One region of the Caballeronia sp. KNU42 genome, then DNA from elsewhere that is predicted to be linked to it. Evidence: predicted binding sites of a transcription regulator. Region 1 holds the regulator's gene; the other holds the start of a gene.
What was found. The regulator LexA, encoded in region 1, represses DNA repair genes until DNA is damaged. The targets are predictions, from matches to a motif close to ACTGTATNNNNATACAGT.
Positions count from the first base shown of each region.

Region 2: a site for LexA is predicted at 3,571-3,588, ahead of ACSOSP_RS12520 (DUF5131 family protein). Genes of this name have one in related genera too.

Region 1 covers NZ_CM132388.1:503,187-508,772, forward strand. The annotation lists gene ACSOSP_RS02180 (universal stress protein) at 317-823, shown strand; gene ACSOSP_RS02185 (DUF2939 domain-containing protein) at 933-1,553, opposite strand; gene ACSOSP_RS02190 (hypothetical protein) at 1,691-2,077, opposite strand; gene lexA (transcriptional repressor LexA) at 2,255-2,911, opposite strand; gene ACSOSP_RS02200 (sulfate ABC transporter substrate-binding protein) at 3,206-4,255, shown strand; gene ACSOSP_RS02205 (hypothetical protein) at 4,289-4,423, opposite strand; gene cysT (sulfate ABC transporter permease subunit CysT) at 4,422-5,318, shown strand; gene cysW (sulfate ABC transporter permease subunit CysW) at 5,315-5,586, shown strand, end outside.
Region 2 covers NZ_CM132388.1:2,784,013-2,789,598, forward strand. The annotation lists gene ACSOSP_RS12505 (CHAT domain-containing protein) at 1-314, shown strand, start outside; gene tcmP (three-Cys-motif partner protein TcmP) at 417-1,256, opposite strand; gene ACSOSP_RS12515 (three-Cys-motif partner protein TcmP) at 1,374-2,642, shown strand; gene ACSOSP_RS12520 (DUF5131 family protein) at 2,653-3,402, opposite strand; gene glmS (glutamine--fructose-6-phosphate transaminase (isomerizing)) at 4,261-5,586, opposite strand, start outside.

The DNA.
Region 1 (5,586 bases):
TGTTTGAAGTGCACTGCGGCCGCGCACGCGGGCTATTTCGCGGTCGCCGGACTCCTTCGAGAAGTTTGAATCAATGACCGGAAGGCCCGTCCAGCAAGGGATTCACGTACCTGGCACGGTGTCCGCTTGGCGTTTCGCGAGCAAGCCGGCCGCATTAGCGTTTTCCATCGTTGCCACCGTTTCAGCGACGCACCATCATGAAGGCAACGCGGCCCGGGTTTTGTCGCCCGCCCGGCTCACGGGGCAGAATCTGCAAGACTATGACGACCGTTTTTTTGATGCCCTTTGCTGCTTTTGTGCAGCGCGGAGAACCACCATGGCGAGCTATCGAAAAATCCTGTTGTGTTACGACGGCTCTCGCGAAGGGCGCAAGGCGTTACGTGACGGCGCGAATCTGGCGCTCGACCTGAAAGCCGAAACGCATGTGCTCGCCGTTGTCGACATGCGTTCCAGCATCGCCCAAAGCGCCGGGCTTCTCACCGATATGGCGTGCGGCCGTTTCGAAGACGCCGCCCGCGACATCCTGCGTGAAGGCGTGGAATGGCTGACGGAGCGGGGCGTTCCGGCGCAGGGACACTTTGCGTTCGGCCATCCTATCGATGAAATTGCCGGGCTCGCCCAGAGCTTGCAGGTGGATCTGGTGGTGGTGGGGCATCGGTGCCGCACGGGCTTGGCGCGCTGGTGGATGGGCTCGGGCAACACGCCGCTGATGGATCGGGTGTCCTGCAGCATTTTGGTGGCGGTGTCACCGACGGGCACATCGGCGGAGCAGGAAGACGCCGCGCATGCAGCGAAGCCTGTGAAAGCCGAGGCTAGTGTTTGATGCGTGAGGGCGCGCTGAGAGCAGCAGGCGGCCAAGCCGGTGCCGCTCTCAGCCCGCAACAACTCGGTGCACAGGCCCGTGTTGTTGCGGTAGAGCCGATCCCGATCGCCTAGTCGTTATTCAACTCCACTGCGACCAGTTTCCACGAGAACAACCCGTAGCGCCTGAGAATGGCTGAATAGCGCGCATCGCCGGTTCCATGCTGGTAATTCACCGCGAAAGTATCGAAGCTTCGATACCCCGCCGTGGTTTGGGGCGGCGGTTTCGGTGCGGACGGTGAAGCGACGGCAGGCGCAGGCGGCTGCGCCGGCGCGGTTCCGGGAACTGCCACCACAGCGCCGCTCGACTCGGGCGCAACCGGCGGTTTCTCGCCCGGATCACCCTTTGGCGGTATGCCATTGAGAATTGCCGCCACGCCGTCGGGCGTTGCATACGAATCGACCAGCGGGCCGATCAACGCCGCGCCAATCATGGCGCCGATCATTGCTAACGGATTGCCGCTCTTCTGTATATCGATCCTTCGGGTCAGCAACTGCCCGACCTGATCCTTCAGGCTTCCACGCAGCAGAGGAAAATCGACATACTGATTGACGGTTTGAGCGTCACGCGCGTCGGCGGCGCGTTTCAACCGATCGAGCGCGATATACGGCGACGCATAGATCACACCGAGTACCGCGACGATGACAACTACCAACAACGCAATGACAATGGATCTGCTGGTGCGGGACATACGCTAAGGCGCCTTTTAACTGAGAGGTTGATGCGGCTCGAATGCGAGCGTTGAGGTCAAAGACGACTCAACTCTCAGATGGACCGCTACGGCGTCAGAATTATCCCTGCGTTTATCGCTGTAAATCGTTTTTAAACTCAGGCGAGCAATCCGCTTTCTACACCTGCACGCTCGTCGTCGATGCAGCGGTCGATCATGCGCGACACCGCTTCGATATTACCGACCATGATGACCCGCGACTCTCCGCGATAAACCCGAACCGGCGCACGCTGCTCGGCCTGCGTATGCACCGATGCACTCAGCGATACCCGGGCGAACGCCGGCTGCCGCGAGGGCAGGACGGGCAGTTCGTCGAAGAGGTCCGGGGTGTCAGCCGGCTTTTGCGTCTTGCAGGAGATCAGCGAGCGCAGATGCCGCAAACGGCCGAACTCGCGGAATTGCCGAAACGAAAGGGGCGCGCGTGCTGTCGGCGCGAACGATGCAGATAAGAAAGAAGCAGAAAACAGCCGGGCGAATCGTTCCATGATGTTTCTCCGATAACCGATCACTGATGACAATAGGGCGCGCGCCGGTTCATCGCGGATGCGATGTCCGTCACGCTTTATAGGGCAGGAATTCAAGCGCAGCGCGGCTGGGGCGGAATGACAGAAAACTCCCGAAACACCCGCCGCCGCGCTACCAATCAGAAATCAAAACAGAAATCAAAGCTCGCCGGAACGAATCAACCCGACCGCAATACCTTCCAACGCAAAGTCTTCACTGCCTGACGCTACGAAGATGTTCTCGTAATCAGGATTTTCCGCAATCAGTTCAACGCCATCTGGATGACGTTTCCAGCGTTTGACCGTGACGTCGTCACCGAGTCGCGCCACCACGATCTGCCCGTCCTTCGCCTCGTTTTTTTTTTGCACGGCGAGCAAGTCACCGTCGAAGATGCCTGCGTCGCGCATGGAAAGCCCGCGCACTTTCAACAGATAGTCCGGTTTGCTGGAGAACAACGCCGGGTCGCAGGCGTAATGCTGGGAGATGTGTTCCTGCGCGAGGATCGGGCTACCGGCCGCCACGCGCCCGACCAGCGGCAAGGACAGTTGCATGATGCTGGCGTGTGGCAACGTGAACTGATGAGGCGCGTCTTCAAGGCCGCCATTGGTCAGCAGGCGAATGCCGCGCGATGAACCCGCGGCCAGTTCGATCACCCCTTTACGCGCCAGCGCCCGGAGATGCTCTTCGGCGGAGTTGGCGGAGCTAAAACCAAGTTCGGCCGCGATCTCGGCGCGCGTGGGCGGAAACCCCGTGCGTTCGATCGCGCGCTGGATCAGTTCGAAAACTTCTTGCTGCCGCGCAGTCAGTTTGCTCAATTTGGTCACGTGCGGTTGCCCCTTTTATGGCCGGTCGTCCACTGTATGGATGAACAGATGCCTGTAGTTTTATACAGTATTCGGCGCATTTCAAGCTTTACTTTAAGTTCGACGTCGTCAGAACCACACAGCACCCGAAAACAGGGTGCTCCAACGCCCGTTTGATGGCCGCAACGCCGCTTCCAGCCTTCATTAGCACTTTTTGATCTAAAAGAATGAATAACAATTATTTTTAATAATGAAAGCTCGTCGATAGACTCGGCTGCTCAAACACATAAGACGGGGAACGGGGCAATGCTGAGTCGGAATTCGGGGTGGGGCGCACGTGCACGGAAGCTGTTTGCCACGGCGGTGATCGGGGCAGCGTCGGCGACCGGGATGATTGCGGGAACGGTCTCGATGGCGCATGCCGACACGTCGTTCCTGAACGTGTCGTACGACCCGACGCGTGAGTTGTACCAAGACTTCAATCAGGCTTTCGGCAAGAAATGGAAGGCTGAAACGGGTGAAACCGTCACGTTCAAGCAATCGCATGGCGGCTCCGGCGGTCAGGCGCGCTCGGTTCTCGACGGCTTGCAGGCGGATGTGGTGACGCTGGCGCTCGCCTACGACATCGATGCGCTCGCAGCCAAGGGCCTCGTTGCCCAGGACTGGCAGAAGCGCTTGCCGGACAACGCGTCGCCGTACACATCGACGATCGTGTTCCTCGTGCGGAAAGGTAACCCGAAGCAGATCAAGGACTGGCCGGACCTGCTCAAGCCGGGTGTGTCCATCGTGACGCCTAATCCGAAGACGTCGGGCGGCGCGCGCTGGAACTACCTCGCGGCCTGGGCGTATGCAGAACATCTGCCGGGAGGCAACGAGACGACCGCCAAGGACTTCGTGACCAAGCTCTACAAAAACGCCGGCGTGCTGGATTCCGGCGCTCGGGGAGCCACCACCAGCTTTGTGCAGCGCGGGCAGGGCGACGTGCTGATCGCGTGGGAAAACGAGGCGTTCCTGTCGCTGAAGGAATTTGGCTCGGACAAGTTCGAAATCGTGGTGCCGTCGGTGAGCATTTTGGCTGAGCCGCCAGTGGCGGTTGTCGACAAGGTGGTTGATCGTCATGGCACGCGCAAGCTGGCTGAGGCGTACCTCAAGTATCTGTATAGCGAGGAAGGTCAGGAGATCGCGGCGCGTAACTTCTATCGGCCGCGTTCCACGGCAGTTCCCGCTGCGCTGACGAAGCAGTTTCCGAAGATCAAGCTTTACACCATCGATGACTCCTTTGGTGGCTGGACCAAGGCGCAAAAGACGCATTTCGCCGATGGAGGCGTGTTCGATTCGATCTATCAGCCGCAGTAAGCGTGGCGGCTTGAAGGGCAGCATCGCCGGCGCTCACGCGCTCGCGATGCTGTCGTCGTAAAGAAGCTGAAATAACACTACGGCCGCATAGACGGCCTTGAAACCAACCCGATGCTCGACCCCGAAGCGCCGTCCCCGCGGCGCGCCGGAACTGGATGATTCACGCATGACGACCTTCACTTTCCGCAAGCCCAGCGCACTGCCGGGCTTCGGCCTGACGCTCGGCATCACGGTGGCGTATTTGAGCCTCGTGGTGCTGATTCCGCTTGCCGCGACGTTTGCCAAGACGGCCACGCTCGACTGGGCGACGTTCGTGCGCGCGGTCACCTCGCCGCGCGTGATGGCGTCGTATCGGCTGACGTTTACCGCGGCTCTCGGTGGCGCGCTGATCAATGCCGTGTTCGGCTTCCTGGTCGCGTGGGTGCTCGTGCGCTACACCTTCCCGTTCAAGCGCGTGGTGGACGCCGTCGTCGATCTGCCGTTTGCATTGCCGACTTCTGTTGCCGGCATCGCGCTTGCCGCGGTGTATGCGCCCAATGGCTGGATCGGCCAGTTTCTCGCGCCGCTCGGCATCAAGGTGGCGTTCACGCCGTTGGGCGTGCTCGTGGCGCTGACGTTCATCGGCTTGCCGTTCGTGGTGCGTACCGTGCAGCCCGTGCTGGAAGATTTCGAGCGCGAGCAGGAAGAAGCGGCTGCGTGCCTTGGCGCCACGCGCTGGCTGACATTTCGCCGCGTGGTGCTGCCGTCGCTGTTTCCCGCGATCCTGACCGGTTTTGCGCTCGCGTTCGCGCGTGCGTTGGGCGAATACGGCTCCGTCATTTTCATCGCGGGCAATGTGCCGATGAAGTCCGAAATCACGTCGCTGCTGATCATCACGAAGCTCGAACAATACGACTACGCCGGGGCGACTGCGATCGCCGTGGTGATGCTGTGCGTGTCGTTCCTGATGCTGCTGCTGATCAACACGCTGCAGTGGTTCCTGCAACGGCGCACGAGCCGAAGCGGCGCCGGACCCGCGCCCGCTTCGGCCGGCGCACTGCATATTGATGGGGCGAAAGCATGAGCACCGTCAACCAGAAAACGGTAGATGACACCGCTGCCCGTGTGACCGAGCACAGGCTCGATCCGGTTACAGAACCCCGTGCCGTGCGCTGGGTGTTGACGACAATCGCGCTGATTTTCCTGGCGCTGTTTCTCGTCGTGCCGCTCGTTGCCGTGTTTGCGCAGGCGTTCGCCAAGGGCGTCGACTATTACTTCAATTCGCTGCAAGACCCCGACGCGTGGTCGGCCATCAAGCTCACGCTGATCGTCGCCGCCATCGCCGTGCCGTT
Region 2 (5,586 bases), 2.0 Mb from region 1:
AAATCATGCTCTCGTTGGCTGTAAACGCCAAGATAGATTTGAGCGCAGCTTTCGACAAGATTCAGCTGCAGTCCAACATCGAAATCAACAGCGGCAAGGTAGATTGGTTTGAGCGATTTGTCGACCGATTGGCTGAGGAAACCAACAGGTCAGCTGAGGCGATACATCTGCTTATTCGGAAGTGGGCGTCGGTTGTCGATGTCATGCATTACGTGCAACTTGGAAACCCAGAATCGATTTTGATTCTGAAAGATGAACTCACTGTTCCCGGTCAATCATCAACTTCGGTGGAACGTATAGCCGCGCAAACCTGAGTGTCGGAGGGACTTTGTGCCCGTCGCGCGCAGCCGGAATTGCGGTCAATTCATTTGATGCGAATGCCGCAAGAAGCACTGCCGCACCGGAACCGACGCGCGTTAGAACCCCGGCAGCGACTGTTGGCGCGAACTAGGTATCGCCGCGTCGTTCCAAAGCTTCGTCGCAAGGGGATGGCGGGCGAGGTGGATGAGCCGGTAGAGAGGCCCCTTGTTCATATTGACGAATAGCGGCTTGCTTTGTGCGACTTGCATCTTCGTCAGGTCTGTTACGAGCGTTTCCCAATATTTCAAGTAAGCACCGACCAGGTCGCGCTTCGGTACGGCGTCGAGTCGCAGATTGTTGCGCCAGCCAGGCGCTGCCGCATCCAGCCTGGAGCTGGCCAGGTTGAAGTCGCCACCGATGTTTCGCTGGACATCCATCACACTGAAGTGAATCAGGATGTCGATATTCGGCCGAGCGGACAGCTTGCGGATAATCTCGAAGTCCAGGTGCTCGATGTTGAACGGGTCGAGGAACGCGAAGTGCAATCCCTTCGGCAGTGCGTCGAGCACCCAGTCGACGGTCACAGATGCTTTACCTACGCATGCTCGGACATTGGCGCCGGCGGAGCGAAGGCGCGTCGCGCATGCTTCCACGCTGTCCGCGTCCGCATCGCCGATGTAAATCTCGTTGAACGGAGCGCCACCCTTCTCCGATATGCGCCATGCCGCTAACACTCCACCGTCCGAGATGGTTTTTGAATCACGGTTCATTACGCGCCCAGGACCCGAGAAGAGGTCGATGAACGAGGCGTAAGGCCACTTCGCACGCGCCATACGGGCGGAGTCGATGTAGCGCGAAAGTGCCACGTGCTTGTCTTCCGACCAGGCGCCAACCTTCATGACCGGCAAACCATCGGCAGGGTCGACAGCAACCTCGTGTTCCTGTTTGCTGTTCACGCTTTGTGTCCCGTTTTCTGCGGCTCAATGGGGAGATTAAATAGTATGCCGTGATTTCGAAATATTTACTAAAACCTGATAATCTTTCGACAGACCAAGGGCCACATAACACAGCTGATGGCAAAGTCAAAAGATAAGTATCTCTGGCAAGTCGGGAAGCCGCCGCCGATTCTCGACCAGCACAGTGCCGTAAAGCACTCGATTGTCGAAAGCTACGTTCAGAAATACATTGAAACGGTGATGTCTCAGGCCATTATTCCAAAGCTGACTTTGTCATTGGTCGATGGTTTCGCGGGCGGAGGGGAGTACATCAGCGAAGCCGGCATATCGGTCGATGGAACGCCACCTTTGATGATGCGCGCGACGCACGCGGCTCGCGCCAGCATAAATGTTGGTCGCAAAGTTACGGAACGCGAGGTCGACGCCGAGTTCTTCTTCATCGAGAAACGGCGAGAGTCAGCAAGGTATCTGCGTGAACACATTGATAAGCGGCGCGCGGAAGGGGTCATCGCTGACATGGATTATCAGCGAACGACCATCCGGAATGCGAGTTTCGTAGACGAATTGCCCGGAATAGTCGCGCGAATCAAACAGCGTCGCGGTGGCTTTCGCTCCATCTTTCTGCTCGACCAGTACAGCTACAACGCCATACCGATGAGCGCGCTTCGATGGTTGATGTCGGAGCTACCAGGTGCCGAGGTCATCATGACCTTCAACGTCGATTCCCTGCTTACGTACATCAGTGACAGAGAAACGAATCGGAAGGCCGTCCGCGGCGTTGACCTCGAAGGCTACATCCCATGGGAGCACCTCGGACAAATCAAGGCGGAGCATGGCCGGGCATCGCTGCAAAGATACGTCGCGCATGGCATTAAGGAGGAGACGGGCGCGCCGTTCATGACGTTGTTCTTTGTCCGCCCTAACGCAGCGAACCCTTGGAGCTACTGGCTCGTGCATCTGTCGCAGCGCTATAAGGCGCACGACGTCATGAAGTCACTGCATTGGGACCACTCAAGCGAGTTCGGACATGAGCTTGAACCAGGGCTTTTTATCCTTGGCTATGACCCGAAGCGCGATGAGGAATACAACGGCCAGTCGTCACTTCTGTTCGATAAAAGTGGTGAGCAACGCTGTATTGAGACGCTAACCGACGACCTCGGTCGCGTATTGTCCAGTCAGCAGCAACCTGTCTCGGTCGCGCAACTGTTCACGGGAAATATCTCGAACACAATCGCGGACGAAGCTCGTCTGCAGAAGGTGCTCCGTAGCCTGCACGCCGCAGGCACCATCGCAGTGTCGAACAAAGAAGACCGAGCGCGGCGACCGTCGAAGCTGTATCGGCCGACCGACATCATCGAATACTCCCCGCAACTGCGGTTCACCTGAGCCGGCGCGGTCAGGTTAGCAGACCTCGTTCGGGCATATCGTCCCAGGTGCGCCCTTCAAGAAGCCGGCCGTTGGCTGTCTTGGAGCGGCGCACGCCGTCGCTCCCCCACGTGCCCCATTGCTTGAAGAAGAACTTCACGCCTCGCTCCTCGCACTGAACCTTGACGTTCTGCACCCAGGCTTCGTGCATCGGGCGTGCCTTCGGGCCAGATTCCCCGCCGACAATTACCCAATCAATTTTCTCGAGATTTAGGGTGCCCAAGTCCTCGAGTAGCGGCTCGACGGACAAGAAGCGAACGCCGCCTTCCACGCGGCGCAGCTCGTCGATTCTTGGTAGGCCGTGCCGGCGGTCCTCGACGGTCACACCAAGCCAAGCATTCGCTGGCATCTCTCGGCGGCTGCAATAGGACGCCAAGCGCTCTGCGCGCTTCGTGAGTATCTGAAAGGTGTGCTGAGGGCACGCTCGAATCGAATCGAACACCTGCGTGATGTAGGCGTCCGACACGGAGCGATGGAACAGGTCCGACATTGAGTTGACGAAGTAGACCGTCGGGCTTTTCCGCTTCAGCGGCTCGTCCAAGCGGTTGGGCAGAACGGTCAGCTTGAAGCCATTTTCATAGCCTGGAGTCCCCATGGCGTGCAGACGCTTCGCCATGCCTTCGGCGTAGCAGTTTTTGCAGCCCTTGGAGATTTTCGTGCAACCCACAGTCGGGTTCCACGTGCGCTCCGTCCACTCAATCTTGCTTTGCCCGCCGCTCATTGTTCGACCTCTCAATTAGTTTGCGATTTTATCGAGCTTCCTGCGGCTGCTACGGAATAGCCATACTTTCGTCATGTGGTCGCGTTTGTCCGAATGCTTCCATGTGACAAACGAGAGAAAAATGGACCACGCATTCGCGTCAGGTGCCTTAGCAGTATAGAGACCGGCACTGTATATTTATACAGTGGATGAGTAAATATGATTGAGTGATAGCAGGAAATAGGCGCGGCCTATGCGCCGGCCGAAGAGTTCCGAGAAAGTGCTCCCGGCCAATACCAGCAAGGTTTTTAGAACAGGACAAGGAACGCACATCTCCAGCGAACATCTCGGGCATGGTGTGCTGCGACGACACGCAAAGCAAGAATCTGAGGGCAATCGCAAAAAAGGGGCGCTGGAAAGTGCTCCAGCGCCCCTTTGTCATTAATTCTGGTTACGCCTTGTCAGGTAAGGCTCAGCCGCTAATGAGAGCACCCGTAACCAAACCTAATTGAGGTCTCGTACCCGAAACTAATGCAACTCGGCACATCGCCAACTGGGAGCGACCGCTCCCACACCACCGCCACCGACTTCGCCAGATACCGCAAAGGATCACTCCCATCTAGCACCGGAGATACTTTTGCGATTCGTCACGGTTAAAACGGCGTTTATTTCAAGGGGGGGCAAAGATCGCTGACGCCCCACACGATTTGACAGATGCTCTATATTGGTTCGCAACTTTATTGTTTCGATCCCTCGCTTAGTTCGCAACTTTATTGTTCAGTTCGCAACTTTATTGTCACGGACCAAGCATTTCAATCTGAATTTACCGTTCGCAACTTTACTGTCACGAACCATCGGCTTTGCTCTTCCAAAATCCCCTCACTCCACCGTCACACTCTTCGCCAAATTCCTGGGCTTATCCACATCCGTCCCTCTAGCACAAGCCGTGTGATAAGCCAGCAACTGCAGCGGCACAACATGAAGAATCGGCGATAGCAAACCATAATGCTCAGGCATCCGAATTACGTGAATCCCATCCTCGCTGACAATCCGAGTATCCGAATCCGCGAAAACATAAAGCTCGCCCCCTCGCGCCCGAACTTCCTGCATATTCGACTTAAGCTTCTCCAGCAGCGTGTCATTAGGCGCAACCGTCACCACCGGCATCGCCTCAGTCACCAACGCCAAAGGCCCATGCTTCAACTCGCCGGCCGGATAAGCTTCCGCATGAATATACGAGATCTCCTTAAGCTTCAACGCGCCTTCAAGTGCGATCGGATAATGCAGTCCACGCCCGAGAAACAGCGCATTCTCCTTGCGTGAAAACTCCTCCGACCAGGCGATGATCTGCGGCTCCAGCGCCAGCACGCTATTTAGCGCCGCCGGCAAATGCCGCAACTGCGTCAGATAATCCGTTTCCTGCTTTTCACTCACATGCCCACGCAACGTCCCAAGCGTAACGGCCAACACAAACATCCCCACCAACTGCGTCGTAAATGCCTTAGTCGAAGCCACCCCAATCTCAGTCCCCGCATGCGTCAAGAACGCGAGCTTCGTCAGCCGAACCATCGCGCTGGAAGCCACATTGCAAACCGCGAGCGTATGTTTATGCCCCAGCCCTTGCGCGTGTTTCAAAGCAGCCAACGTGTCCGCAGTTTCACCCGATTGCGAAATCACCACGACCAAAGCCCGTGGATTCGGCACCGACTCTCGATACCTATACTCACTCGCAATCTCCACTTGCGTGGGAATCTTCGCAACCGATTCAAGCCAGTACTTCGCCGTCATGCCCGCATACGAACTCGTGCCGCAAGCAAGAATGAGCACGCTATCGATATCCGCGAAAACCTCTGCCGCGTCCGACCCGAACAAATCGGCGGAGAAACGATCGGTTTGGGGAATCGTGTCGGTGATCGCACGCGGCTGCTCGAAGATTTCCTTCTGCATGAAATGCCGATACGGCCCAAGTTCAACCGCGCCGCCATACGCCGCGACCACGCGCACTTCACGCTCGGCAGGCATTCCATCGCGATCGACAATCTTCACGCCGTCCAGCGTAATCTCGACCACATCGCCTTCATCGAGGAACGCAAAACGATCGGTGCTGCCGGCGAGCGCGAGCGCATCGGAGGCGAGGAAGTTCTCGCCATCGCCCACACCCACCACCAGCGGCGACCCCTGCCGCGCGCCGACCACCGTATGGGG